DNA from 4 places in the Polycladomyces subterraneus genome. Region 1 is predicted to be linked to each of the others. Evidence: riboswitches for the same ligand, from Rfam matches in the RefSeq annotation. Region 1 holds a riboswitch; each other region holds the start of a gene.
What was found. A riboswitch is a leader RNA that binds a small molecule or an ion and turns the genes downstream of it on or off. The one in region 1 is predicted to bind cyclic di-AMP.
Positions count from the first base shown of each region.

Region 2: it holds a riboswitch for cyclic di-AMP, as region 1 does, so the genes downstream of both, sleB (spore cortex-lytic enzyme) here and NWF35_RS05010 (pyridoxamine 5'-phosphate oxidase family protein) in region 1, are expected to answer to the same signal.
Region 3: it holds a riboswitch for cyclic di-AMP, as region 1 does, so the genes downstream of both, NWF35_RS12850 (APC family permease) here and NWF35_RS05010 (pyridoxamine 5'-phosphate oxidase family protein) in region 1, are expected to answer to the same signal.
Region 4: it holds a riboswitch for cyclic di-AMP, as region 1 does, so the genes downstream of both, ectA (diaminobutyrate acetyltransferase) here and NWF35_RS05010 (pyridoxamine 5'-phosphate oxidase family protein) in region 1, are expected to answer to the same signal.

Region 1 covers NZ_JANRHH010000021.1:39,376-46,701, forward strand. The annotation lists gene NWF35_RS04985 (1-aminocyclopropane-1-carboxylate deaminase/D-cysteine desulfhydrase) at 1-401, opposite strand, end outside; gene dapB (4-hydroxy-tetrahydrodipicolinate reductase) at 415-1,218, opposite strand; gene NWF35_RS04995 (nucleotide pyrophosphohydrolase) at 1,244-1,585, opposite strand; gene NWF35_RS05000 (YitT family protein) at 1,758-2,612, shown strand; gene NWF35_RS05005 (sporulation protein YpjB) at 2,939-3,742, opposite strand; gene NWF35_RS05010 (pyridoxamine 5'-phosphate oxidase family protein) at 4,072-4,638, opposite strand; cyclic di-AMP (ydaO/yuaA leader) riboswitch at 4,801-4,978, opposite strand; partial or broken gene NWF35_RS05015 (helix-turn-helix domain-containing protein) at 5,031-5,522, opposite strand; gene NWF35_RS05020 (AzlC family ABC transporter permease) at 5,588-6,352, shown strand; gene NWF35_RS05025 (AzlD domain-containing protein) at 6,349-6,654, shown strand; partial or broken gene NWF35_RS05030 (hypothetical protein) at 7,012-7,326, opposite strand, start outside.
Region 2 covers NZ_JANRHH010000031.1:73,502-80,827, reverse strand. The annotation lists gene NWF35_RS07435 (MGDG synthase family glycosyltransferase) at 1-96, opposite strand, end outside; gene NWF35_RS07430 (alpha/beta-type small acid-soluble spore protein) at 383-670, opposite strand; gene NWF35_RS07425 (FMN-dependent NADH-azoreductase) at 812-1,447, opposite strand; gene sleB (spore cortex-lytic enzyme) at 1,653-2,381, opposite strand; cyclic di-AMP (ydaO/yuaA leader) riboswitch at 2,383-2,532, opposite strand; gene NWF35_RS07415 (superoxide dismutase) at 2,665-3,282, opposite strand; gene NWF35_RS07410 (HAD family hydrolase) at 3,733-4,872, opposite strand; gene NWF35_RS07405 (cell wall-binding repeat-containing protein) at 5,110-6,108, opposite strand; gene NWF35_RS07400 (hypothetical protein) at 6,175-6,624, opposite strand.
Region 3 covers NZ_JANRHH010000047.1:16,092-23,417, reverse strand. The annotation lists gene holA (DNA polymerase III subunit delta) at 1-149, opposite strand, end outside; gene NWF35_RS12870 (zf-HC2 domain-containing protein) at 175-873, opposite strand; gene NWF35_RS12865 (RNA polymerase sigma factor) at 870-1,412, opposite strand; gene NWF35_RS12860 (ComEC/Rec2 family competence protein) at 1,756-2,694, opposite strand; gene NWF35_RS12855 (hypothetical protein) at 2,740-3,039, opposite strand; cyclic di-AMP (ydaO/yuaA leader) riboswitch at 3,209-3,342, shown strand; gene NWF35_RS12850 (APC family permease) at 3,440-5,266, shown strand; gene NWF35_RS12845 (hypothetical protein) at 5,314-5,526, opposite strand; gene NWF35_RS12840 (class I SAM-dependent methyltransferase) at 5,585-5,740, opposite strand; gene dcd (dCTP deaminase) at 6,028-6,585, opposite strand; gene NWF35_RS12830 (trans-sulfuration enzyme family protein) at 6,876-7,326, opposite strand, start outside.
Region 4 covers NZ_JANRHH010000037.1:54,608-61,933, forward strand. The annotation lists gene NWF35_RS10345 (M14 family zinc carboxypeptidase) at 1-729, shown strand, start outside; gene thpD (ectoine hydroxylase) at 878-1,768, opposite strand; partial or broken gene NWF35_RS10355 (ectoine synthase) at 1,852-2,238, opposite strand; gene ectB (diaminobutyrate--2-oxoglutarate transaminase) at 2,257-3,510, opposite strand; gene ectA (diaminobutyrate acetyltransferase) at 3,555-4,073, opposite strand; cyclic di-AMP (ydaO/yuaA leader) riboswitch at 4,512-4,661, opposite strand; gene ehuA (ectoine/hydroxyectoine ABC transporter ATP-binding protein EhuA) at 4,844-5,683, opposite strand; gene ehuD (ectoine/hydroxyectoine ABC transporter permease subunit EhuD) at 5,699-6,370, opposite strand; gene ehuC (ectoine/hydroxyectoine ABC transporter permease subunit EhuC) at 6,372-7,031, opposite strand; gene ehuB (ectoine/hydroxyectoine ABC transporter substrate-binding protein EhuB) at 7,138-7,326, opposite strand, start outside.

The sequences.
Region 1 (7,326 bases):
TCCATTTCTTCCAGCAATGGTTTGGAACCGTACACCCCGGTGGTTTTCATTTCCGCACCCAATATGTGATCCAACAACAGGTTCCCCTGCTGAATGCCCATGTGCTTCCCGGCAAAACAGAGCCACGGTTCCAGTCCGGCACGCCGGGCGCACGCTGCCGTCAGCCGGGCGTGGTTGGACTGCGGGCTGCCCCCGGTGATGACTGTGTCACACCCCTTTGCCAACGCATCACCAAGCAGATACTCCAGTTTGCGCACCTTATTTCCACCAAACGCAATCCCGGTCAGATCATCCCGTTTGACCCAGCATTCCTTCAGCCCGGTGACCCGCTCCAATCCGTGCAGGCGGTGCAGCGGTGTCTCTCCCCACATCAGTGGATAGCGGGACAAATGTGTATCCACCTTGTCACTTCCTTTATAAATCCAAGATGTTTTCCAGGCCGTATACCAGACGATCAAATTCCATCACTTTCTCAATAGCCAGCTTCACACCCGGCATAAACGACTCCCGGTTCAATGAATCGTGACGGATCGTCAACAACTGCCCCGGCCCGCCGAACAGGACCTCTTGATGTGCCACGATGCCGGGAAGACGTACGCTGTGGATGCGGAATCCGTCGTAGTAAGCACCGCGCGCTCCTTCCAACGTCTCTTTTTCCTCAGGATGTCCTTGGCGAAACTCATTCCGTACATCCGCGATTAATTCTGCTGTTTTGACGGCTGTGCCTGACGGTGCATCCAGCTTTTTGTCATGATGCAATTCGATGATCTCCACATGTGGCAGATACTTGCTTGCCTTTGCCGCAAATACCATCATCAGTACCGCGCCGATGGCGAAGTTGGGCGCTACGATCGCCCCGATGCCCTTTTCACGACAACGTGCATCCAATTGTCCCAAATCCTCCCGCGACAGGCCACTGGTGCCGATCACGGGGCGAACTCCTGCTTCCAACGCGATTTCCGCATGACGCCGCACCACATCCGGTGTTGTGAAATCCACCAGAACGTCGGGACGGTCTTTGGCGATCGCTTCTTCCACCGATCCGATAAATGTCACACCCAGTTTACCGATACCCGCCACTTCTCCCACATCTTGTCCCACTGCGGACCGGGAAATGCCACTGACCAGCGTCATTCCTTCTTCCCGATGCAACAACTTCACCACTTCTTGTCCCATGCGGCCGCTCGCCCCGGCCACCGCGACACGAATCTCACTCATTGATTACTCCCTCCCCTATATGCGCTCATGCTTCAGTGTTCGTTTCGATGCGGGTCCAACGATTGGCATCTCGTGTGTTATATTTGTGCATGACGCGGTCAAACGCCTCTTCCAAATCAATACCGAGTGAATTGGCGAAACAAATGATGATAAACAGGATATCACCCAATTCCATGTCGATGCTGTTCTCTGCTTCACCCTCTTTTTTCGGCTTTTCTCCGTAGCGGTGATTCACTTCCCGCGCCAGCTCGCCCACTTCCTCCGTCATGCGGGCCAACATGGACAACGGTTGAAAATACCCTTCCTTGAACTGACGAATATATCGATCCACTTCTTGTTGCATGTCGTACATCGTTTTACGATCCATTCTGTAAACCCTCCTCAACCTCCTACATGTTACCCCATTTTGAGATTGGAAGACAAATCCCTCATCCATCCTTTACAGATCCTCATTGATGCTGCAATAAACCCCCTTGTATAATATAGCAGGTGAGAAACTGGGCATTTTAAACATGGAAACGAAGTAAAGGCGGGATCATATGAAAAAACACGTCAAAAACATTGTACTTATCTTGTTGGGTGCATTTATCTATTCTGTCGGCGTCAATTACTTCGCCGTCAACAACCGATTAGCCGAAGGCGGATTCACCGGTTTGGCGCTGCTGGCACACTACCAATTGGGCATCTCACCGGCGCTCTTTATTTTCCTCGTCAATATCCCGCTTTATTTCATCGGGTACAAAGTATTTGGGAAACATACGCTCATCTACACCCTGATCGGTACCAATGCCTCGTCTTTGTTTTTACAACTGACCAAAGGTTGGGGTAGTCCGCTCGATGACTTGCTGTTGGCCGCCTTGTATACCGGTGTACTGGTGGGCGTCGGATTGGGGCTGATCTTTCGCGTTGGTGGAACCACTGGCGGCGTTGACATCATCGCCCGTCTACTTAACAAGTATTTCGACTGGAGCATCGGCCGAACGTTTTTCTTGTTCGACCTGGGTGTATTGACGCTGTCCTATGTGTATATCGGACGAGAAAAAGCGATGTATACCATGGTTGCGGTCTTTGTTGGCGCACGCGTCGTCGACTTTGTCGTTGAAGGATTGAATTCAGCCAAAGCAGCGACCATCATCTCCAACTCCGCCGTCTCGATTTCCAACAAGATCACCCAAGAAATGAACCGGGGTGCCACCCTGTTAAAAGGGAGAGGCGGCTACACTGGGGTGGACAAGGAAGTCCTTTACGTGGTCGTCAACCGGAACGAATTGCCCCGTCTGAAACAAATCGTCCACTCCGTCGATCCGTATGCGTTCGTGGTCGTTCACGATGTTCGGGACGTGTTGGGAGAAGGGTTTACTTACGAAAGCCCGGAGGAAACTAAAATGCAGTGACCCCCGTTTGGACGGGGGTTTTTTGTTGAAGCAGAAAATACGATCTGTCTGACGAATATAGAGATAGGCTGCATATGACGTAGTTGTTTGGGGAGGAAAAATGAGAAAGGCGCGCTTTCTTTTTTGGTTTCTTTTTGTCTATAGCATGACAGTCATTTTTGAGTATCTAAAGTGTTACCTGGTGAAATGGGATTTTCCGATTCACCCCCTTTGTTTGGATCCGCTGGATTGATGGATTGTTCCAATTCCGGTGTCGGTTGTGGCTGTTGGGATTGAGATTCTTCGGGAGCGAAAAAAAAGAAAAAATGAAGCACAATAGTACCACGTTACGGTAAACGCACCGCCCGATACTTCTTCCAACTGACATAAGTCAGCACGGACACAATCACCCCGCCTACCATCAGCATAAACGAGACGATCGGCGTTTCCCATTCACCGTACATGGCCGTTACTTGTTCCTCCGGTCCGTAAAACAGCGGATTCAGCATCCCACGAAAACGGCTCACCCCACTGCGCAGCAGCGCGGGATTCCACGTAGGCCGCGATTGCTTGCGCAGAAAGGATAAGACCGAATCCACCTTGGTAACTGTCGTTGGGGTACGTGAGATCACGATAGCGGGGCGAATCAGTCGATAATGATCGAGCAGAGCATCTACCGCTATGCGCGCACGCACTTGATTCCCGGCGTTGATCGCCCGTTCGATGTCGGCCAAATCCCGTTGCAACACCGAGTAATACTGTCTCCACAGCGGCTGATTGGGATGCGTCAACGCATCAAATGCCATCCGCATCCGAAGCGCCGCTGCCATCAATGTGGTCGGGTTGGGACGTACGCGGTTCAACTCCTGTTCCATTTCTACCAATGTTTGCGACAACGTACGGATCTGCTCCACCGACAACCCGAGGGGAGACAAATTCGCACGCGAGAAACTACGCGAGAGCGCCGTCAACGCATCGCGTGCGGCTAATAAATCCCCACGCTGCACCAACTGATACACCCGCTCCGCCTGCCGCGCCCACTGCATCGGTTGCGTTTGTTCCATGGCGATTGCCGACTCTGATCCATAGCTGTGCAATATGACGAAACTGCTCCACAATATGACCAACAAGCCGGTCCATCTCTTCCACATGTGAACCTCTCCCGATTTGAAGAAGATTCCTTGTCCATACAGTCTATTCATAGAAATGGACGAGATATGTATGCATTTTTTCGTGGGACAGGGTTTGGTTTCATTTCCTTGTGGGGAATTGAAGTAATAGTTGGTTTTGTTTGTGAAGCAAACTAGTTTAAATAATTGATACATTGTTTTATGATGGATGTAACCAAATAAAAAAGCCGTTCCCGTCAAATCAATCGGAATCGGCTCCATGTTGAAACTTTTGACTCAGTGCCACCGTGATGACTCAAACACCATCACACCATACTGGGGTGCTATAGAATTATCTGAAACAACTGAGGTCACTCTTCGGAAATAAACTTTTGCCCCAACGGGGTGACGATTCCATCCATGCTGATCGAATTTTTCTCTTGATGATAAGTTTGAAGATCTTTCTCCCCCTTTTGACTGGCCCACCGTTGGAGAGTCTCACGCTCACCCGAATAGGAGAAGTAAGGAACGCTGTATCCGCATGACGTTTTCACTTCATATATGTTTACATAGATGATTTGGCGTGCTCCCGGAAGGAGATCGAAGTGATGAATCAATTGATTCCATTCAGATGAATCGGGCAATATTACGCGCCCCCTTCCATACAAGCGCAGGATCATGGGAGGACCTTCAAACGCAACAAACATCAACGTAATCCTTCCATTCTCCTTCAGGTGGGCACTTGTTTCGTTTCCACTGCCTGTCAGGTCCATATAGGCCACTTCTCTTGGCGAAAATATGCGCAGCGCATCATATCCTTTCGGAGAAATATTGATGTGACCCTCTTCACTTAAAGGAGCGGAACCCACAAAAAATATGCGCTGTTTCTTGATGAACGCTTCATGCTCCGGGAGTAAAGCCGGAAAAAGCTTTCCCATGCCGATCCCCCTTTACTGAACGAAATTTTTTATCAAATATATCAGATGATTTCGTTTAACAGAAGTTAAACTTCGAACAACAGGATCATAAAAAAGCCACGAGAAGACATCCTTCCCGCGGCTTTTTTGGCACAACAAAATAGCCATGCTCTCGCACGATTCTCCACCCTTTTATAACGCTTACGAGGTTAGTTGATGGATTCGGGTGGCTGAGAGTCACCCTACCCGGGCATCAACCCGGGATTCACCCAATGCAATCCGTGTCGGATTCAATCAGGTCGAACCTTCTGAAACCATACGGATTTTCCGGTAACAGGCTGGTCGTAAGAAATGACAAAATGCAATACCGTCGCAGAGGATGACGGATTGATGTACTGATGCGGCACATCACCGTTGAAGCGGATGGCATCATGTTCGCACAGTTGATACCGCTCCCCCTCGATTTCCACATCAAGCCGGCCGGACATCACCGTGACAAATTCCACCACACCGGGAGGATGTGCTTCCGAACGGTAGGTACCGTACGGCTGCAAGTACCCTCGGTACAACTCAAACACATGCGGTTGATGCGAACGGAAAACGGGCTCAACCTCAAATTCTTCGTCGGGATCCGACAAGACGAGCCCCTCTCTTTTTCTCGAAACGGCCACATCCGTCTCCACTGATAACAAGGCGGTAACTGGAACGGACAAACCGTTGGCGATCTTCCAAATCACCGAGAGAGTCGGGTTGGCTTCCCCGTTTTCAATTTTAAGTAGCGTCACTTTGCTGATCCCGATTTGCTTGGCCAACGCTTCCATACTCAAACCGCGGTGGACACGGATTTTGCGCAGGTTGGCGCCCACCCGTTTTCCGATGTGCTTCTCTTCCCATGGATTTTCCATCCTGCTGTTTTTCCCTCCGAGTATACAGCGAAATGACGTTTTCTTTCGATCAGTTGTATATTATAATGAACCAAAAGATAAATAAAGTATACCATCTGATCAAAAAAGGGGTGATACCCATCGCAAAGAACACACACACCCAAAAAATCACGGTAAAATCGGAATTTACTGCAGGGGTATTGTCGGCCATTCCCATCGTGGTAGGATACCTTCCCATCGCCGTTGCGTTTGGCATGATCGCCCAGCAGTCCGGAATACCGCCCCTTTTGTCCGTTTGCATGTCGGGCTTGGTTTATGCCGGAGCCAGCCAGTTTATGGCCGTCAATATGCTATCGACGGGAGCTGGAGCGTTGGAAATCGTACTGGCGACATTCGTATTGAATTTCCGCCATTTTGTGATGGGATTATCCCTGATGAACAAACTGAAAAAGATGCCCGTCGCATGGAAAATAGCCGTCTCCAGCGGCATCACGGACGAAACCTTCGCTGTCGCTTCCTTAAAAAAAGATATGATCGGCAAGTGGTTTCTCGCGGGACTGGTTCTCACTTCCTATGTCACTTGGGTGATCGGTACCCTGATCGGGGGACTGCTATCTCAGGTCATTCCCCCGAGTATCAGTGAAAGCATGTCGGTGGCGCTGTACGCCATGTTTATCGGATTGTTGATCCCGGCGGTCAGGGAGAATGGAAAATGGGGGATGATCGCCTTGATCAGCATGGGGCTCAACACGGTGTTGGGCATGTTTCTCAGCAGCGGTTGGTCGATCGTGTTGTCCACCGTACTGGGAGGATTGGCCGGAGTTTGGTTGATGAGGAGGAAAAAGGGATGACAGACCATCTACTGCTCATCATTTTGGGCATGTCGGTGGTGACACTGATACCTCGATGGCTTCCTGTATGGATCATGGATCGTATCACATGGCCCGATTGGGCACGGGAATGGCTCGACAGCATCCCGTATGCGGCCTTGGGAGCATTGATCTTTCCCGGAATTTTATCCGTCGCCAAAGGAGAACCTTGGATCGGTTTGGCAGGTGGGATTGTCGCCGCAATCCTGGCGTATTGGCGACTGCATATCATGTATGTCGTCTTTGGATCGATTCTGGCCGTGATGATGGCGAAATCATTTTGAATCCAAACAGCCCAGCGGAATTCCCCTTCGTCCGCTGGGCTGTTTTCATATGCTAGATCGGTTCATTCCACTGGTGGGATGAAAATATGAATGAAGAAAGTCTGTGTTGCAAACTAGTTTTTACTTTAAGATTGTGAGAAGTCTTCATTCTTCTCACCGACAACAATCGTTATTTGGTATCGTGATAAATGAATACTCACTCGGAGGGTTTAATGGAGTCAAGTCTGTTGGATCTAATTGGTTTTTCGAGTATTCACCAGTCTGAAAAGCTAACTGAAATGTGTGATCACACATTCATTTGAAAAGGGTTGTCTGAATGGCCACATCTTAGAACGTATCCTGTGAGTCTTAATCTAGCTATCCGCACCGCTTGGGACATTGTTTCCCAATTTGTTGCGACAAGATGCGAACCGCCCTGCCCAGCTTCGATACGTCAACGAATAGCCTGGTTTCCTCACCGATATAGATCGCCTTCACCTTTACCCTGCACCACAATGCGCCGAAGATCCGTTGATGACACCGGGTGTTCCGGGTGGAAATGCGGAGGATTTGAAGCACTTTTTTCTCCTGAAAAGGCACACAAAGGGATCTCAACACATTTCTAACCACTTGGAGATCACTTCTTCTTTCCAAATCGGGAGGACCGACGACCAATCTGACCAGATTGAGTTG
Region 2 (7,326 bases), on a different contig from region 1:
TCGTGCGTTTCGCTGTTCCATCACATGTAACAATGCTTGTGCCGCCGAGTTGTGCCCGGCACCAAATCCCATCGACAGTAGCAATACACGTTCCATTTGGCGCCCTCCTCAATCCCACTCCTCTATCATTATGACAAAAACGACCCAATCCGTCTCCTTTCTTATCAATATCTCGCGAAAAATTGATCAATCTTTTACAATGATGAAACAGGTTGGTGGTCCAAATGGGCCGTGAGACTGCTGACAACATGTTTTGGCCACCTGCGATTCCGGGTGTGCCGATTTCCCTCTCGCTCCTGAATCACTGCGCTCAAAGGTCACGCGTGAGAAATCGGATCCCTCGGACATTGTCGACAACCTGACGACCCAAATGAACCGTGGTCTAGGGCTGGGATCGTTGACGCGCCAGCTGCTCCTGCGCCAGTTTGACCATTTCCCGTACCATGTGGCCACCGATGGTGCCGCCGATTTTTCCGGCATCGGACGTTTTCAAATCTCCGTTGTCACCGGGTTTAAGGGGTACGCCGACTTGCTTGGCCACTTCCATTTTGACCTGGTCGGGCGACAGCGGTCCTACACCCAATTCTTTGCTCATCACTTGGGCTTTCAAGCGCGCCAGGGCCGGCCGCGACTCGGGCACCAACAATCGCCTGCGCCGTTTTCGAGCCATGTTTCCACCCCCTGCGAATAGTTTCCCATCAAGAGAAACAAATGATGTGGTGGACAATAAAAGGAAAAAACCGCCCATTTGGGCGGTCGTCCATGATGAGGGTTGAGAGGGGGATTGGGCATTTTTTCTGTTCCATTGTACTTAGATGCATTTGGCCAAATCGCGTGCTTGTTGGATGGCTTTTTGCTTGATTTCTTCGGCTTTGTCCGGGAATTGCGCCATACCTTCGGCAATGACAGATTCCACGGATTCCACACCCAGGAATGACAACACGGCACGGATATAACGGTCGCCGAACTCAAAGTCCTTGGTCGGGCCTTCGGAGTAGATGCCGCCACGCGCTTGGATGTGGACAGCTTTTTTCCCTTTCAGCAGACCGACTGCACCGTTTTCGGTGTATTTGAACGTTTTGCCCGCGATACAGATGGAGTCAATATACGCCTTCATCCGCGGAGGAATACTGAAGTTCCACATCGGGGTGACGATGATGTATTTGTCCGCTGCTGCAAATTGATCGACGATCTCATTGATCCGTCCCACTTTTTTCTTCTCCTCTGCGGACAATTCCTCAAACGAGGTCCCCTGCTGCAATTTGCCCCAACCGCTGAACACATCTTCGTCCAAGAAGGGAATGTCCAATTTGTACACATCCAACTCGACGATTTGATCTTCGGGATTGGCCTCCCGGTAGGCATTCAAAAATGCCCGTCCCACCTGCAAGCTGAACGACTGGTCTTCCGGTTTGGGATTGGCAGTGATGTACAATACGGTCGCCATGTGAGCTTCCTTCCTTTCGTTTGTGGAATGGATGAGAGAGTGATGACGGATTTAAACTAACTTTAGTTACGTTGATATTATGCATTTATATACTTACTTTTGTCAAGCTAAAAATGAATAAACAATCTCCCCTCAAAAGATTTCCATACACTCCGGTTTTTACTCATGAAAAAAACCCGTCCCCAAGGGAACGGGCTTTTCCTCGTCACTTCGTGAAGATGTGGTTTCCGATTTTGGTCACCTGCGGGCGAGACCAGATCCATCCGGAAGTTGCGGTGTCCGGGTTGAAGTAGTACAACGAACCATGTGTAGGGTCCCAACCCCGGATCGCATCCATCGTAGCGCGATAGGCCGTACTATTGGGGTTCATCCAGAACTGCCCGTCCTGTACCGCCGTAAACGCACCATCTTGGAAAATCACACCGCGTACTGTTTTCGGAAACTCCGGTGAATCAATCCGGTTCAAAATCACAGCGGCTACAGCTACTTGCCCTTTGTAGGGTTCGCCTCGCGCTTCACTGTATACGGCTCGTGCAATCAACGCAATGTCTTGTTTTGAAAATCGGGAATTTACAGAATGCCAAGGCTGCCTGTGGACTTTTTTGGATACCGTCTGTTTGGATACGGTATGCCGCTTCAACGATCCCCACGTTTGGGGACCGGTAATACCATCGATCCGCAATTTATGATGAATTTGATACTGGATAACCGCTTTTTCCGTCTTCAAACCATATATACCGTCCAGCTTGCCACGGTACAGCCCCAGCTGTAGCAAGCGATATTGCAAATCCCAGACATCTCCGTTATTACTGCCGTATTGTATCATCGTCGGTGCAGCCGCTTCCGCCTTTCCGTTTCCAAACGGAACCGCTGCAACGATCACCGCAACTACTGCACCCGTGAGCACCCAAGCCCACTTTTTCCAAATAGACATGTGATTCCTCCTTTCAAGCCTCCGAGGTTAGCTGACGGGTTCGGGCAAGGAGTTGATCCCGGCCACCAAAATGGTGACTTCACCCCAACATTGATTGCATCCCCCGTACCCCGCGCCGAACACCGACGCGAAGATTCGGCTGTTCAATGTACGTTGACCATTATAAGTTGGATATGGAAACCTTTCAAGAGAAAATGATTAGAATGTAAGGTATGTATTTCCTTGGAAATCACACAACAAAAAAGCGCGGCGGAAGATTCCACCGCGCTTTTGTCGATCTTTCTTATCCGCGCGCCGCTTGGTACCGTTTGGCGACTTCGTCCCAATTGACCACGTTCCAGAACGCTTTGATGTATTCCGGACGCTTGTTTTGGTATTTGAGATAGTAGGCGTGCTCCCACACGTCCAAGCCCAAAATCGGCGTGTCGCCTTCCATCAGCGGGCTGTCTTGGTTCGGCGTGCTCGTCACGGCCAAAGAACCGTCTTTTTTCACGACCAGCCAAGCCCAACCGCTACCAAAACGGGTGGTTGCCGCTTTGGTGAATTCTTCTTTGAACCGGTCGAAGCTGCCGAAGGCTTGGTTGATCGCGTTAGCCAGCTCTCCGCTCGGTTCGCCGCCACCGTTCGGGCTCATGATTTGCCAGAACAGGCTGTGGTTCGCATGACCGCCACCGTTGTTGCGCACGGCCGTACGAATGCTTTCCGGTACTTGATCAATGTTGCGCAGAAGGTCTTCGATGGATTTTTCCGCCAAGGCGGTGTGACCTTCCAACGCCGCATTCAAGTTGTTCACATACGTGGCGTGATGCCGGCCATGGTGAATTTCCATCGTTTGCGCATCGATGTGCGGCTCCAAAGCGTCATAGGCATAAGGCAATGCAGGCAGTTCGTGCTTGGCCATGATTCACCCTCCAATATGTAGGATTTGGTCCTTTTTCATCTTCGAAAAAGGACGGGCACTTACATCCTTCCCGATTCTATTATGCAAAAAACGTGGAATTATAGTCAACTTAAATGTATGAAAAGTGGGCTTTCGTTAAGAATCCCGCCATGTGTTGATCAGGTCCACAGGTTCCGATTTTTGATCGTGATGGTGCGCATCATCTTCCCGGCTCGCTCCACTTGCTCCCTGCAGGGAAGCAAACAAGGCCGCTTCGGATCGGATACGCAGGACGCGGAGAAGGTGCTTCGCTCAAAAGAAAATTGACCGCCGATAGCGTCCTGCGTTTTTTACGGTTCTTCTTCGGCCGGTCTTGGCCAGTCGCTCACCTGGGTAACATTCCTGCCTGACTAGGGTGACCGGACAGGCACAGGGCCACTTTGTCAGCAGTCCCAGTGGACAAACACCGGTTTACCGTCCGGTTCCGCTGATAACGCGAGACAATTCTGTCACATCGCGTACAATATAATCGGCGCCCAACTCCTCAAACTTGGCCCGCGCGGCCTCTCCGGTCAATCCCGTCAACGTGGCTGCAAACTTGCAACCCATTTTTCGGGCCGCCAACAAATCGGCAACCGAATCCCCCACGATCAGCACTTCTTCGCCTTTGGGCAACGGCAAATCGACGGTGAGCACTTCCGCATCCGCTTTGCTCCGACCGAAATATCCTTTTAAATATGTGTACGGTTGCGGTTTGCCGAGCGGGGCATGTTCCGGATGCGCCCGTTCAGCCTGAATCACATCATCTGCGGTGACGATCCGTTCCAGATCAAACGCATCATACAATCCAAGGGCGGTAAGCGGCACTTCCGTCTCGATCAGCGGACGGCCGGTTCCCAATCCCAACACGATGCCCTCTGCTCGTAACCCGTCCAGCACATGTCGAATCTCCTGGGGATCGGCCAGTGGAATCTCCTGATGCAAAAATCCAGTTTTGCCCGGTGTGACTGGTGCTTTGCCTTCCACCTGCCGGTATCGGTCGTCACCCAGATACCATTCCTGAAACACATGACGCCCCAACTCCCACAACGCGCTTTTGGGCGAGAACACCTCGGTTTCCACACCCAACCACGCTTTCGCCAACGTATTGAAATACGCGATCAATTCCTGTTTGGTGGCGTTCGACTCGGCCAATGCCGGGATGAACGCGCCAAACTGTGGCTCAAACATGATGCCCGCTTCACGCAACCGTCCGCCCAACTGACGCAACACATCGGCTGTGACGGGGCCGTTCATCGCTTCCGCCACCCACTCCGGCCGCTCGGCTTGAATTTGTTTCAACAAGCGGAGCCACTGCAGGGAAAACGTCATCTGAACCATATCCCAGTTGGAGTTGATCCCCCGCGTTTTGATCCAATCCAACACCCTGTCGCTGTCAAACACCAGTTGGCGCAAGTGACGGATTTTTTCCTCGGAAGGTTGAGTGTTAAACACATCTCCCCGCAATCCCAAATAACGGGGATTGTACAACAGCTCCCACACAGAAAGTGCGGAAGCGTCAAAGCATCGGTCTTCGCTTAAAAACACCCCATCCACGTCAAACAAGATCATCCGATACAACAACTCTTCCTCCTCTTTTTCACCTACTTCCTTTTACTTTACCAGAGGATCGCATCAAAGCCCAACTGTTAATTGTATGAATTCGGTTAACAAAGAAAACCTTCCGCATCGGTTCCATGATGAACCGGAACGGAAGGCTTATCAGGCATTTTCGCTGAAAAAAGGACACCCCGCTCTCCGGGTAGCCCTTCCATCATTCGGTCAGAAGGCTTCGCTCATTAACCAATCTTATTCATATCCCAAATACCATTTCATCCTTTTCTCGATTGCTGTTGAAATGGAACCCGTTCCGCCAAATAGGTAAACGGTATTCAACGGCCCGATCTGCGATCTCACTTCGCTCAGATGAGCTTCCACATAAGAATGCAACCGGTCGGAAGGAGTGAGGAACAGCGGCGTACCGGACATCGCGGCCAGCGGCGCACCGGACAAAGCATCCGTGAACACGTCTCCTCGTGCCAACGCGGCGGAATCGGTGTACAGACCGAAATAACGGGCCACATTGACCGACACGTCATAACGATCCACCCCGTAAATTCGATCCACCTCGCCCCGTTTGGCCAGTTGGGCCATGACACGGTCACTCACCGTGGCTGGACCGCCCGCGATGATGAAGCGACGAATCTCAGGATGGGCTTGGAGAAACTTGGTGATTGCCCCGGGGACGGCATCCCGTGTCACCAGCAGCAACGGATACCCGTTGAGACCCGCGGGAACGGAAGCGGACAGCGCATCGGAAAACACCGTACCTGACGCGATAACGGCCGTATCGGTCGGCTGCATCTGGACTAAGCGTTCCGCCGTGTTGGCGGACACTTCAAACCGATCCGCCCCCGAGATGCGCTCCACCACGATACCCATGTTGGCCAATTCTCCGCGCACCTGAGTGGACACCGATCCCGTCCCGCCCAGTATCACGGCATGTTTCGGCTTCAATCGTTCGATTTCCGCTTTTACCTTGCTAGGCAGATGATCCGATTGCGTCAGCAACAGCGGCGCTTCCATCCGTGTCGCCAACGGGGCGCCGGATAGCGCGTCTGGATAAGTCAAACCGCTTGCGATGTACACTGTTTGCGGGTTGGCATACCGTTTGTCAATTTCCCGGCTGATATTGGCCGATACTTCGAAACGATCCGCCCCGCCCAGTCGGATCAGATCGGTGCCGATCACTTCATAGTTGGTGGACATCCAGTTGCGGGAGTCGTTGCGAAATACATCATAGGCCAACGTGTTATACCCCAGTCGGAACGTTGTTTGAATCGTAAAATCACCCGTTTTTTTGTCCCCGACCGGTCAATCATTCAAATAGACGTACCCAGTGCCGTCATCCACACGGGCAGTCAAGGTTTGCACCTGGTCTTCCTCTCCCTGTTTCAGCCGGGTGAAATGGGCGTTACCAAAAGGAAACTGGGTAGTAAAGTGAGCTTGCTCCGGGTACGAATTTTCCGGGATCAACCCTTCCCCGCTCAATGTGAAATCGTACGGTTGGGCAGCACCCACCAATCCGAATGTGATCAGATAGTAGTTGCCCGTGGGCATGTTGTGCTGATCCTCCACAAACCGCAGGGTATCTGCATTGACCAAGTAGTAGGGTGCCCCTATACCCCCGGCATAGTAGAAGTAATGGATGTCGTAGATGGTGGCTTGCCCTTTGAATTCCACCTTGGCAGGTTCGGTTGACTGCGCGGTCCCCTGTTTACCCGACTTCATTCCTTGTTGCTCCAACTCCACAACACTCAGCAACCTCAGCATCCCGCGGGCTTTCATCTGTTTTAACCGCGTCAATGCACGCTGTTTCGTCTGTGCTTGGGTCGATTGTTGCTGTTTTTGTACGTTTGTTTTCGTCGTTGTACCTTTCTAAGCGTTTGTTCCCATCACCGGCATGATCATCAACGAAACCGTCAATGAACAAGCAATCAGCAGCTTCCCCCATCTTCTCAACAATCTGATCCTCTCCTTTTCATCAATGGATCGGCCCTTGACAGCAGGACGATTCCCTCTCCGCTCTCGTTTTCCCTGATCCTCCTCTCAAATTGGAGTTAGTGCCCCCATTCTCTTTATTTGTCAATTATTTACTTTTTATGGAAATCGATTCGTCCGTAAAATTCCATTCCCCCTAAACACCATTGGTCACATTTTGAACGGCTTTACCAGATCGTTAGCATGTAATTGTTAAGGGGTAGCGATTTTTTTTCGTTAGAGCCATGTTGAGCTAGGGGAACCTTTTTCCATACAGAAAAGGACACCTTTTGTCGCCTGGGCTCAGAATAATTGACTTCAATGAAGGATGTTGAAAAATGAATGGTGAAGGAGATCAACTCATGCTATCCTCAACCTGAGACATGCCTGATCATATCTTCCAAATTGCTTTCCAGGCTTGTTCCACCTGCGCCCTCCTAGGAAGCAAACCCGCTTTGGACCGGGTGCGCAGAACGCGGCAAAATA
Region 3 (7,326 bases), on a different contig from region 1:
ACTTCATGAAAGGAAGGATCCTCCGAAGGCAGGACATGTTTACGCAACAAGTGAACCATCTCTTCGATCAAAAAGCTTTCTTTGCCGTATAACAAATAAACCGGCTCAATATGCCCCTTCATGATCTCCCGCGCCAAAGTGCGGTACATTCAGCAGTCCCCCCTGCTCCGCCTTCTACTTTTCTTCTTGTTTGTGAACCACATCGTATTTTTTTAACACCGATTTTGCTTGACCGTCTTTTCCATGCCAAACGATCAGAACGATCAGCTTGCGATCATCGGCCCAACTGAGTTGGGCTTTGCCTCCATTTTGCCAAGCGGAAGAGCGATACCACAACTTCCCTTCTCTTGTACGCACTTCTACGCGGTTGCCGGATACCACCGCCTGATAGCGCCGATGGGGCGACCATTCGGCCTTGTCTCCCGTATCCTCCACGGATGCTCCGACAACAGGTTGTTGGCCGGAGGAGGGATGGTCCTTCGCTGAGGTACCACCGGATGGGTTTGTCGCAACCGGCGGTTTTGGAGGCGTGTGCTCTTCCGGTATCCCCCATTGGGTGAAGATGGCACCGATTATGATTGCGATCGCTGCAGCGATCCCCCCGCTGATCCATCCCATTTTGGTGAACCATCTGCGGAAGGTACGTGTCGGCATTGGTTTTTCCAACTGTGGCAGGATACGGTCGACCACGCTGACAGGCGGATGGACGTGGGGTAGGAGAGATAAATGCTCATCCAGTCGCTTCAGCCGCGATTGAAAATCCGAACAACTGGTGCACACGGACAGATGGGATTGGAGACGTTCCTGTTCCGCCTCGGACAATTCCTCGTCCAAACTCCGCTGAATCAATTCCAGCGCGTCCTCACACCTCATCGTGCGACACCCCCTTCCTTGTATTCCGCCAACAGCACTTGCAATTGTTTGCGCGCGCGAAATAAATGGGATTTTACGGTATTGATGGGCAAATCCATCGTTTCTGCTATTTCCTGGTAACTGTAGTCGTGTACATAGCGCAACACGACAGCCGTTCGTTGTTGATCAGGCAATTGCGAAATGGCCATTTTCAGATCCGAATGAAAATGGGATTGGTGCACTGCCTGTTCCGCCTCGGTATCCACCGGTTGCATCTCTTCCGGCATCGGTACCACTTTCGATTTGCGGCGAAACTGATCGATACAAATGTTGGTCACAATGCGTTGCGCCCAAGTTTCAAAGCGGGATTGCCCCTGAAAAGTGGAAATCCGATGATAGATCTTCAGCAGTGCTTCTTGGGTCGCGTCCAGCGCATCCTGCTCATTTCCCAGGAGATAATAGGCCGTGCGGTAGACAGGTGTCTCGATTTCCCGCAGCAGCCGGATCATGGTCTCGCGATCGCCGGCTTGCGCCCGTTTGACCCATTCCGCTTCGACCACATCTATCCCTCCTAATTTACCAGACGGTCCTGGGGTATCAAAGGTTGCTATTTTCTTGGAATCCGGACTGCGGTACGCTCTCCCGGGAGCAAATTCATTCCCCATTGTACCATAGACGGACAAGCCGGTCCGATCCGAGAAGAACACTCACAGGAAGAAGATCGCTTTTTTAGGGCTTGCCTGGTGAATACTGTCCAAGTCAATCCTGCGCTTCCCGAGTCTTCGCTAAGACATGGCTTGGTCAATCACTCGCATAGGAAAACATTTCTCCCTTACGGAATAACCAGACACGCCCCAGAACAATGACACGACTGTTTGCAACGGCCAACCATCCGATGTGATGTCATCTAGCCACCGACAATGTTGTCTCCGCCGTCCAACCGGCCGGACGAATCCGGATGGTCACCGCCCCGTCACGGTCTGTCCGCCACACGTGAATCCGATGGCTTTGCAAGCGGCGAATCACTTCCGGAGCCGGATGGCCGAACCGGTTGTGCCGGCCGACCGAGATCACGGCAAAACCGGGCCGGACGTGCGCAAGCCATGATTCACCTGTCGATGTACGACTTCCGTGATGGGCCACTTTCAGCACATCTACCGGTGGAAAGCGCCACTTTCCCACTATGTCCGCTTCCGCTTCCTGCTCGATGTCCCCCGTCATCAGCAATCGAAAGTGTTGGATCTGCAGCAAAAAAACAATGGAATCACTGTTGGTCCGCCCGTCGGTCGAGAGATGAGCCGGATCGGGATGGAGAAACTGCCATGTAACCCCCGGTTCCAGAGTCCATGCCGTTCCGGGGGAAGGTGCGGTGATGCGGGCACCGTGTTCGATCAAAGTGCGCATCAATTTCCGTTCCGTCGCTGTACGGGGTGGGTGGGGATTACGCAGGACGAGGCGAACGGGGAATTGTTCCACCACTTTCTGCAATCCTCCGATGTGGTCCGTATCCCCGTGCGTCATGATGAGGTAGTCAATATGCCGGATGCCGCGATAACGCAGATACGGAACCAACGTTTTCTCTCCCACGTCGTAGGGATGTTGCCGCCGTTGCCATGACTTTTGCGGAAAAGACACCATCCCGCCGCCGTCCACTACGATGACCTGTCCTCGCGGTGTCTCGATGACGGCGCAGTCCCCCTGCCCTACGTCGAGAAAGATAATGCGCGCCTCAGTCTCCCCGTGAAAAGGATGATAAGAGTAGCAGATCAGACCCGTAAGCAACACCGCCGAACACCAGCGATGCCGATGGGGATGAAGCGCATTGCCCGTCCATGCGTACAATGCGTATACACATGCCGCCGCGTATGCCGTACACCATATCCATGACTATTCCGGCACCGCTTTTCTCTCTCCCAGCACCAATCCGCGAATCAGACCGGAGATCTCTGCCGGATACATTTGTGTCAGGATTTCAGCCCCGCTACGCCGAATCCGGTCTGACCATGCGAATACATGCCATGGGGGCGGTGGTTTCGCCGACACCTCGCGAAGCCCGTCCGCTGTCGCGATCCAATGCACGAATTGACGGCGATAAAACGATCGCGCATCAAAACCGCCAGGATTTTCGCCGGGTCCGGGCGAGACAACCGTACACCCTTCACCGTCAGCAGCGTCCCACTCGTCCAAGCGCGAACCATCTGCAACTCTGTCGGCGATTGCAATCGCAGACGAACCCTCCTGATTCGACAAAAACGGTTGCCTATTGGTTAAGGACCGGTTAAAAATTCTTGATTGACAGGTTCCGGTAAACGGATTAGAATGCTAAACATGACAAAACCTAATACCCGACAGTTTCACACTCCGAGCGCTGAATCCGTAAAGGAACGGGGGAACCAATTTTTGGGGTGAATCCGGTGCCATCACCGGTAGGGTCACTCTCACGGACCCGAATCCGTCAGCTAACCTCGTAAGCGTGCTGAGAGGGAAGTGTGCTTCTTCACATGACCAAAAGTCATTGAAGCGGGCACTTCAATGACTTTTTTGCGTTTCCAACAAAAACGGAATCCATCTGGGGAAGGTGAATGTAATGTTGACCTCGCTGAAGCGTTGGATCATCGGGCGCCCGCTTCGCACTGAGCAACTGCAGGAGGAAAAACTGCCGGTTTGGAAAGCGCTCCCTATCTTATCATCGGACGCGCTGTCGTCGGTCGCTTACGGCACGGAGCAGATCCTAAGAGTACTCGTACTCGCTCCGATCAGCGTGCTGGCGCTTTGGTATTCGTTGCCCATATCCGGCGCGATTATCGGATTGTTGACACTGCTCATCCTTTCCTACCGGCAAATCATCTACGAATACCCCGGAGGGGGCGGTGCATACATCGTTTCGACGGACAACCTGGGTTGGTTTGCCGGGTTGATCGCCGGTGCATCGCTGTTGATCGACTATACACTGACAGTGGCAGTCAGTGTTTCGGCCGGGACAGACGCGATCACTTCAGCGTTTCCGGCTTTACACAGGCATGGGACGATGATTTCAGTTTTCTTCGTCCTGCTCCTCATGCTCCTCAACTTGCGAGGGATACGTGAATCCGGCACGATTTTCTCATTCCCCACCTATCTGTTCATCTTCGGCATGCTTGGTTTGGTGATCGTGGGGTTGGGTAATGTAGCGATCCATGGTATTCCCGCTAACGTCCCGCCGGTGACGCACACCTTTCCTGCCGGTCTCAGTTGGTTCCTGTTGTTGCATGCGTTTTCGTCCGGATGCTCCGCATTGACCGGGGTGGAAGCCATCTCCAATGCCACTCCCACCTTCCGAAAACCGGAGACGAAGAATGCGGCACGCACGCTGGCGCTTCTGGGCTTATTGCTGGCCGTGCTGTTCGGTGGTTCCAGCTTGCTGGCATATTTGTACCACATCACGCCCAAAACGACGGAGACGGTGCTTTCCCAGATCGCCGAAGAGACGTTCGGTAGAACGCTACCATATTACTACATCCAGGGGACAACCGCGCTGATCCTGATCCTGGCAGCCAACACCAGTTTTTCGGGTTTTCCGCTGTTGGCCTCCATCATGGCCAAGGACAAATTTATGCCGCGGATGTTTGCTTCCCGCGGAGACCGGCTTAATTTCTCCAACGGCATCATCGTGTTGGCTCTGGCCGCGATCGCTTTGATCGTGGCGTTTAAGGGAGATGTGGAGCGATTAATCCCCTTGTATGCGATCGGTGTCTTTCTGTCGTTCACCTTGGCACAGACCGGAATGGTGGTACGCAGGTTGAAGCAGCGCAACCCGGGCTGGATGCGCAAATTGACGATCAACGCCGCGGGTGCGGTCGTCTCGTTCATCGTCCTGCTGATCTTCACTGTCACCAAATTTACCGAAGGCGCTTGGATCGTAGTATTGGTGATTCCGCTGTTCATCTTCGCCTTTTACCACATTCGGAAACACTATGAGGCTGTCGCTGAAGAGCTGCGCATTGACATTACTGCTGACAAACCGGAAAAGAAAGATCACGTGATCATCATTCCTGTCGGGGGCATCAGCCGCGTCGTTCGCAACACGATCGCCTACGCCAAGACAATCGGAGACGACGTGGTGGCCATTCACGTGGCCTTCACCGAAGAGGATGCGGAGAAATTTGAGAAAAAGTGGGAGCAGTGGGATCCCGGTGTCCGACTCGTTGTCACCCGCTCCCGCTACCGGAGCGTCAACGGTCCCGTGTTGCGGTTCATCGACCTGGTTCAGGAACGAGCTGGGGACAACATGATTACCGTTCTGATCCCCGAATTCATCCCGCGCAGATGGTGGCATCGCTTTTTGCACAACCAATCCGCGCTATGGCTCCGTTTCCTGCTGTTGTTGAGAAAAGACGTGGTCGTCTCCACGGTACCGTTTCATTTACGCAAATAAATCCGTCAAAAAAAAGCCCGATCTGCGCCGAATGGCAGGTCGGGCTTTCATTCGTTCACATCACTTTCGCGCGCCCATACCAGATTAACTACACCCGCCCAGTGGGATTCCACCTTTTCCACCACCAGATCAGATGAACAGATGAGGTTCATCATTTCCCGGTTCTGATGACATCCCACCAAGCGGTAGGCCAACGGATCCAAAGCTTTTTGCAGGAAGGAAAGAAACAGGTTGGAACTGAGACCATGCTCCATCAACAAAATAAGGACGTCATTCCTGCACCACCGACTGAATCGATTGAGCACCCCGACGGGATCATCATAACGGTGGACACCACAGTATCAAAGGAATCGGGCGGAAAGTGAGCGTTTCGACGTCGGACTGGATAAACGCCACCTCAATCCCATATTCATCCGCAGCTTTCCGAGCCCTTTTCAGCATTTCTGGACTGAAGTCGACCGCGGTGATTCTCACACCGGGTGGATAAAAAGAAAAATTGGCTCCGGCTCCCACCGCCACTTCCAGCAATTTCCTCGTGCAGAATAAAGGAGTTTTTGCCTCCACTCTTTTTGTGCCTGTTGGATCCGCCTCTTTTCATACCAACGTGCCTGTTTGTCGAACTTTTTGATCAAATCAGCACGGTTCATGATTGATCCCCTTGTTGATGTGTGATCGCTGCCACTTTTATTCCCCGCCAGCGAACGTCATTCCTTCCAAATAGAAACACTCCTTTCTTATGAAAGGAGTGTTGATTGACCCCATCAAACCTTGGGCAAGGTGATTCCCCGTTGATGTTGGTATTTTCCCTGTTTGGCCCGGTACGATACCTCGCACGCCTCATCGCTTTCGAAAAACAGTACTTGGCAGAGTCCCTCATTTGCGTAGATTTTGGCGGGAAGCGGCGTCGTATTGGAAATTTCCAGAGTAACATGTCCTTCCCATCCCGGCTCGAACGGTGTCACATTGGTGATGATGCCGCACCGAGCGTACGTGGATTTGCCCACACACACCGCCAAGACGTTTTCCGGGATGCGAAAATACTCTACCGACCGAGCCAATGCAAACGAATTGGGCGGGATGATGCAAACATCTCCCTTAAAGTCGATGAAAGAGTTGGAATCGATTTGTTTCGGATCGATGATGGAGTTCAGCGCATTATGGAATATCTTGAATTCATCTGCCACACGCAGATCATAGCCGTAACTGCTCAGACCGAAACTGACAGCTTCCCCTTTCCCGACATTCCGGTCGATGAACGGCTCGATCATGCCGTGCTCCAAAGCCATTTTCCGAATCCACTTGTCCGATTTGATCGTCATTTCCCGTACGACTCCTTTTCTTCCATTTCAAAGATTCCCGACGTACATTCCAACCGATATGATACGACAGACAAAAACGATTGCAAAGAGACCAGGGCAGGAAAACTGCGGAAAAACAAAAGCCATTATATCAGGATGTCTCTATTCTACCATATATTGATACAGAAAAAAGGAAAGTCTGGGGGCATCCTCCTCAAACCAATGAAAAAGCCGGTCAAGTGATCCTTGACCGGTATGAATGGCTACCGTATTTTCGCTTTTCACAACGGTATGGATCCTCAACTGGTTCATCACCGGCTGGAAGCGACCGAAACCGATCGGATCGACAATGCCTGATCCAAATCGTTCAACAGGTCTTCCACATCCTCCAATCCAACGGACAGCCGGAGCAATCCGTCGGTGATCCCATGTTGCTCCCGTACATGTTGGGGCATGGCAGCATGGGACATCTTGGCCGGATAGGAGAGGATGCTTTCCACCGCACCCAGGCTGACCGCCACAATGGGCAGACGTACGCGACTCAGCACTTCCCGCGCCCGTTCACCGGATCCGACGTCGAACGACAGGACCGCACCATGTCCGCTGGATTGTTGACATTGCAAACGATGGCCAGGGTGTGAGGGAAGTCCTGTGTAATACACCCGATGTACTTCAGGGTGATTCGCCAACGCCTGAGCAATCGTTTCCGCGGAACGGGTGGCAGCGTCCATCCGGGTTTTGAGCGTTTTGATCCCCCTGAGG
Region 4 (7,326 bases), on a different contig from region 1:
AACAGCTTCGCCCTGAAACCCTCCCTTTCCTTCCTGGTGGAAACCCGGGGCATTGGGATCGGACGGGAAAACTTCCCCCGCCGGGTAGCCGCCCAGGTGACCACCCATGAAAGCCTGCTGGAGACCACTGCCCAATCGGCTGACGAGATTAAACGCCTCGTGGATCAAGCCCGGGAAGAGATCATCGACAAGGGACGCACCGTCGGGGATGACGACAAGATCGTGGTGGTAAGCCAGGCGACAGAAATCCCCGACAGCACCCTGCCAGTGGTGGACATCGCCGAGGGCAAGGTGAAGGAGGTACCTGTCCGCTGGTTCAGCCACACCAAAGGAAAGCCCGTCCTCACTCGGGAACGCCCAACCGCATATCTCTTGTCCCCGGACCAGGAGGAAACCGTGGAACGATTGCGGAATGCCGGGGTCAATATCCAACGGCTGAAGAAAGAGATCGTCTTGTCTGTGGAAAGCTACACCGTTCTGTCGAAGGAGACATCGAACGAGCCATACGAAGGTCACCCGCAGCATCATGTGACAACGGCCACGGCCATAGAAACAGTTCACTTTCCCGCAGGGAGCTGGGTAATCCCGATGGACCAGCCAACGGCAAACTTGGCTGCCTTGGCTCTGGAACCGGAATCCACTGACAGCTACGTCACCTTCGGGTTCATCCGTTCGGAAGCGGGGAACAAGCTCCCAATTTACCGGTACATGGAGGAGAAGAAATGGTAATGATGTGATCGTTCACCTGAAGAAGGCCGCCATTCGAACGGCGGCCTTTAAAAAAATTGCGGACATCACCTCTTCAAACACAAGGCCTCGATGTCCGCTAATGAAGGTTGGGTCAATCAAGTAAGAGTTGACACAGCTATTTTTCCGGTTACCGTTCTCTGCTTGCAATAAACTCTGGCCGAGGTTTTTGCCCGGAGAACGGTTCCACCAACTTGTTTTCCACACTGTTGTAAACAAAGAACACATTGCTTCGCGGCAAGGGGGTAATATTGCCGTTGGAGCCGTGCATGAGGTTACAGTCGAACAGCACGACCGAACCAGCCGGACCTGTTAACGCGGAAATGCCGTGCTTTTTCACTAACCAAGTCAAATTGTCCTGGTCCGGTACACCGTATTCCTGTCTCCGAAGCGACTGCTGGTAATGATTTTCCGGCGTCTTACCCACGCAAGAGATAAAATATTGGTGGGAGCCCGGAATGACCATCAATGGCCCGTTAAAGTGATAATTGTCCTCCAACTGGATGGAACAGCTCAACGCCCGCATATGAGGCATTCCGTCCTCTACATGCCAGGTTTCGAAGTCAGAGTGCCAATAAAATTCTTTTCCTGTAAAGCCCTTTTTATAATTGATTCGAGATTGATGGATGTATACTTCACTTCCGAGAATTTGCTTGACCATGTTTGTCAGCCGCTGATTTTGCGATAACCGTTTATAAATTTCGCTGTTGCGGTGAACAGCAAAGATCGATCGAATTTCTCGACTTTCGGGCTCTCGAATCACTTCCTTCGCATCTGAATCCTGGTTCGTATCCCAAAGCCTTTTCAGCTCATTGCGCAATTCCCGCACTTCTTCCTCAGAAAAGAAACGCTCAAAGAACAGGTATCCGTTTTTCTGATAAAAATTCATCTGCTCGGCATCAAGCGGACCTTCTGCCAAATCATTCGTATAAATGACGGGATCCTTCCGCTTCAGAATCGCCGGATTGTCATCGACTCGGGAAGGATAGAGATCTATCACCCTATCCTGTATGTTGCTCATTTTCCCAACTCCCCCCGAACAGTTGGTTGTTCTACCTTTTGTGTCCTTTCGCCGGGGTACGGTTTTTGTGAATTCTCCTGTGACTCCTCGTCGATGATTGGATAAACCCCTTCTTCATCATGCACCTCTCGCCCAGTCAACGGCGGATTAAATACACAAACCATCCGCATATTGGACTTTGCCCGCAAGTAGTGCTTTTCATGGCCGTCTAGCGCATACAAAGTTCCTGGCTGAATCGGATAAACGGTGCCATCTTTCACAACCTCAATTTCCCCTTCACCCTCGATACAGTACACCGCTTCCACATGATTCTTATACCAAATGGTGGTTTCTGTTCCCGCCTTAATAATCGTATCGTTCAGCGAAAAGCCCATCCCGTCCTTCTTCAAAAGCAAACGGCGGCTGTTCCACGTCTCAGTATCCACATCATCTTTCGTTCCGATGATGTCATTCAAATGTTTGACGATCATAGTTACATGTCTCCTTTTTCACATCATCTTTTTACACCACTTCAAGCTTTCTTCCAGAATGGTCAGTCCCTTTTCAAGCCCCTTTTCATCAATTGTCAAAGGAGGCATGATTTTTACGACTTCACTGTTGGGACCGGAAGTTTCCATAATCAATCCCCGTTCAAACGCGGCCGCACATATTTTTTCAGCCAACCCGTCAACTCCGATTTCAATTCCCTGGAGAAGCCCTCTTCCTCGCACTTCACATTCCATCTCGGGATAGTGTTGTGCAAGCATTTCCAGAAAGAGTTTGACTTTCTCTCCCTTTTCCAGGATTTCTTGGCTGAACTGGTCGTCTTCCCAGTAACTGAGTGCTTCGGTTGCAGCGACAAAACCTAAGTTATGGCCGCGAAAAGTGCCGTTATGTTCTCCCGGATCCCATAAATCATACTCAGGTTTGATCAAGGTCAAGGCCAACGGGATGCCATATCCTCCAATTGATTTGGACAGACACACAATGTCAGGATAGATGCCGGCCGGTTCAAAGCTAAAAAATGGACCCGTTCGCCCACATCCTACCTGTACATCATCGACAATCAACAGGATGTTCCATCGTCGGCACAGTTCTTCAATTTTCCGGAGCCAGTCAAAACTGGCCACATTGATTCCGCCTTCTCCCTGAACGGTCTCAAGGATAATGGCTGCAGGGAGAGAAATGCCGCTGCCATTATCTTCGAGAAAACGCTCAATATAACTGACCGTGTCTGCCTCACTGCCAAAATAGCTGTCAAACGGCATGGCGATCGAATTCGTTAAGGGAATACCAGCGCCTTTTCGCTTCGATTCGTTCCCGGTAATCGAAAGGGAACCGATTGTCATGCCGTGAAACGCGTTGGTGAAACTCATGATCGTATCCCGACCGGTTACTTTACGAGCTATTTTCAGCGCACTTTCCACCGAATTGGTGCCTGTCGGGCCTGGGAACATCACTTTATAATGAAGCTTTCGCGGCTTTAAAATGACGTCATGAAATCGTTTCAGCAGTCTCTCTTTTGCTTCTGTCGCCATATCAAGGCTGTGTGTAATGCCATCATCCATCAAATAGTCGATCAGCTTGGCCTTGATTCGTTGATTATTGTGGCCGTAATTTAACGCCCCAGCACCGGCAAAAAAGTCGATATATTCCCGTCCGTCCCGATCCCACAGCTGATAACCACTCGCTTTTGTAAACACAGTTGGAAAACTCCGACAGTAGCTGCGAACCTCCGATTCCAAAGCTTCAAAAACCTTCAACGGTGAACGCAATTCGTCCGCAACTTTCACCAAATCACTCCTGGTTAAGTTTGATAATGAAACGGTCCGATCCGGAATGTCATTTCCGATTCATGAGTTCCCCCTGGGAACAGATGGGCAGGAAAACACTCCGAAACTTCACAGTCAGTTGAAAAATCCCGTGCGAATCCCCGGAATAAAGCTTGGGATGAAAGATTCGACGGAGAGACGGTCGCTTCAAGGTAACAGACATTCTTGCAAGCTTCCCGACGGATCAATGCTTTTAGGAGTGCCTTTCCCAACCCATTGCCCCGTTGAGACTCGGCCACCGCCACCTGCCACACAAAGAGGGTTTGCTGGTCTGCCGGTGGTCGAAAAGCGGACACGTAACCGACGATTTGTCCGTCCTGTTCGGCCACCACACAAGTATCCGAAAAGAACTTGCACAGCATCAGATAACTGTAAGGGGAATTGACATCCAACACTCCGGTATCCCTAACCAGGCGCCAAATACTGGTTCCATCCGCTACCTGCGGTTGGCGAAGCACCACTTTGTTCATCAACCCGGTTTCCAGATTGATCACCTCCTCCCCAGTAACGACGGCTCGACGCTATGCCAATATCCTCACGTATAACGCGTCATCGCCGGTTGAAAAAGAAAAATACCGGTGCAAACTTTCTCCCAGGAACCAAATTCCAAGGAAAAAGTCTGTACCGGTCCGTCTTTTGTACGCGGTCAGGTTAAGACTCAGATCCGCCTTCTCTGCATCGGAAAAATCAGTCCGGTGCAAAATCGGCAAATTCCTTGGATTACCCCTGCTTTAGGGCGTGTCTGGTAAATCCGTGAGGGATCAAATCCTTTCCTAGGTGAGCGAAGACCCGGAAAAGTGCAGGAATGAAATCGCGAGCAATGTCTTAAAGCGAAGCGTTCATTGCCCGGGACCTGCGCTCGGGTCGGAGCGGCCATGACCTGTCCTTGAGGGCGCAGGTGGAGCGAACCAGGAAAGCAATGGGACAGCATTTACCAGACACGCTCTAGCCAACGAGGCTGGCTGGCGGGTAGGATGGCAGAGAAGCGCTTCACGTCCCTTCCGGTGTAAATCCGGAATTCACCCCAATCACTTGGTTCCCCCGTTTCCATCGAAACGACATGAGGTAGGTCTTCAATTGTCAAAAATCATTTCGCTATAATCAATTATTAATAATTTTTATACTTATTTATATTACCATATTTACCATAATTACTCACCTTCGATAAATTCCGTTGATCACTCCGGATACTCTTTCTCCTATGTTCAGATCGGATTAATTGTTCGATGCTCCCTTTCACGCTTCGTTCCACTGCTATTCATCTCTAATTGGACATCAATCCTATCGTTTGCTGATCAAAACTACCCAAAAACTTACTTAAGCGTGGACTTTTCGGATGACTATTACCAAAAATCTTTTCAGGAGGTCCTTCTTCCATAATTCGTCCTTCATCAAAGAAAACAACCCGATTCGCCACTTCCCGAGCAAAACCCATTTCATGCGTAATTAACAACATCGCCATCTTCCCTTCAGCAGCAATCTCCTTGATCACTCCGAGGACCTCGCCAACAAGCTCAGGGTCCAACGCTGACGTCACCTCGTCAAACAACATGATCTTCGGTTGCATGACCAACGCACGGGCAATCGCCACCCGCTGCTGCTGACCGCCGGATAATTGTGATGGATAAGCGTCCATCTTATCCAGTAACCCTACTTTATCCAGCATTGTTTTGGCCCGCTCTATCGCTTCTTCCTTAGATAATCCCAATACCTTGATCGGAGCCTCCGTTACATTTCGCAAAATGTTCATGTGCGGGAACAGATTAAACTGCTGAAACACCATTCCGATTTTGCCGCGCACTTTATGCAGATGCTTTTCATCGGCCGGAACAAGCTTTCCGCCCTTTTTTTTATGCCAAAGCAACTCACCGTCAACCTCAATCGTGCCCGACGTCGGCCTTTCCAACGTCATCAAAACACGGGCAAACGTAGTCTTGCCGGACCCGCTCGGCCCAATGACTGCTACTCTTTCTGCCGGTGCCAAATCGAAATCGATTTCGTGTAGTACTTGAGTCTCGCCATAGAACTTACTGACCTTGCGGTAACGAACAATTGGTTCCGTTTGAACCGTACTCACTTTCATGCTATCGGATTTCATACGCATAACCTCAATTCCCCTTCAGTTTATAAATCCTTTTTGATTGAGTTTGAGCCATGCTTCCAAGCGGCGTACCAGGAGTGAGGAAAGGTAACTCAATATGAGGAAAAATACCCCGACGAGTGTAATGGGTTCCAAATAGCGGAATGAATTTGAGCCAATTATCTGCGCTTGGCCCAGTAACTCGATCAGCGTGATTGCTGATAAAAGTGGCGTTTCTTTAAACATCACGATCAGATAGTTTCCCAATACGGGAACAATCGGCCGGATGGCCTGCGGGAGAATAATCCGCATCCACATTTGCGCTTTTGAAAAGTTGAGAGCGATAGCAGCTTCCCATTGCCCGCGCGGCACCGCGTCAATACCTGCCCGGTATACCTCCGATAGGTAGGTGCTATAGTGAATACCCAATCCCAGCACGCCAGCCGTGAATGGAGACAACATCAACCCAAAATGAGGTGCCACATAAAAAATGAAGAACAACTGAACTAATGGCGGTGTACTGCGCACAAATTCGACAAAACCACCGGTCACCCATGACAAAAGCTTTACCTCAGACCGTCGTGCAAAAGCTAACCAAAGGCCGCAGACAAGTGCAATCAAGAAGGAGACGATCGTCGCACTAATCGTAATCTTCACTGCTTGGAGCAGTTGCGGTAAAATTTGCAAAGTAAACTTCCAAGACCACCCCACGTTAAGACCTCCCCGTTGAAAGTCTGCGCTCTAACCAGCGCACGCCCAACGTCAGCGGATAGGCGACGAGAAAATATAGGATGAGCAACAGACCGAATATTTCAGGGGTATACTGATTCATATTTGTCCGTAAGGTTGTTGCTTGAAATGTCATATCAGAGATCGTAATCAAGGAAACTAAGGATGTTCCTTTCAACAATTCGATGAGCAGATTACCAAAGGATGGTAACATAATCCGAAAAGCCTGCGGCAGGATCACACTTCGCATCCTCTGCCCTGGTGTCATGTTCAGCGCAACAGCCGCTTCGATCTGCCCCTTGGGGATAGCCAGAATCGAGCTGCGGACGATTTCTGATCCATACGCCCCAGCGTTAAGACCAAGAGCGAGTAAACCCGCTAAATCCGCCGGTAACCAGATGCCAAGCTGAGGCAGGACAAAATACAGCCAAAACAATTGAACCAGCAATGAAGTCCCGCGGAAAACTTCAACAAAAAAAACACACACCACTCGGAGTGGATAAAATCTCGACAGGCGTCCAAATCCTACCAAAAAGGAGACGAAAAAGGCCAATATGGCCGAAAAGATCGTTAGCTGAACCGTAATTCCAAGCCCTTGCAGCAAAGCTGGCAATATTTTTTCGTAGACCCCGATCGAAATCACATCCTTTCCTGTAACGATTCAAACAAAAGTGCCCCTCGTATAAATCAGAGCGTCTGTACAACTCATGCCCATGGACTGGATCTACTCAGGTTTATTTGTTGGACTCTTAAGGTTTGCACAGTTCATCAGCCTTTTTATCGGGCAAATTCACTTCGGTGAATCCGAACGGTTTCAGCACGTTCAGTAATGCATCGGACTTTTTCATTTCCGCCAATTCTCGACTGAATGCATCACGAAATTTTTTATCTTCTTTTCGGAAGGCAGCCGCTCCATATCCGAGTACACTTTTTCCGTC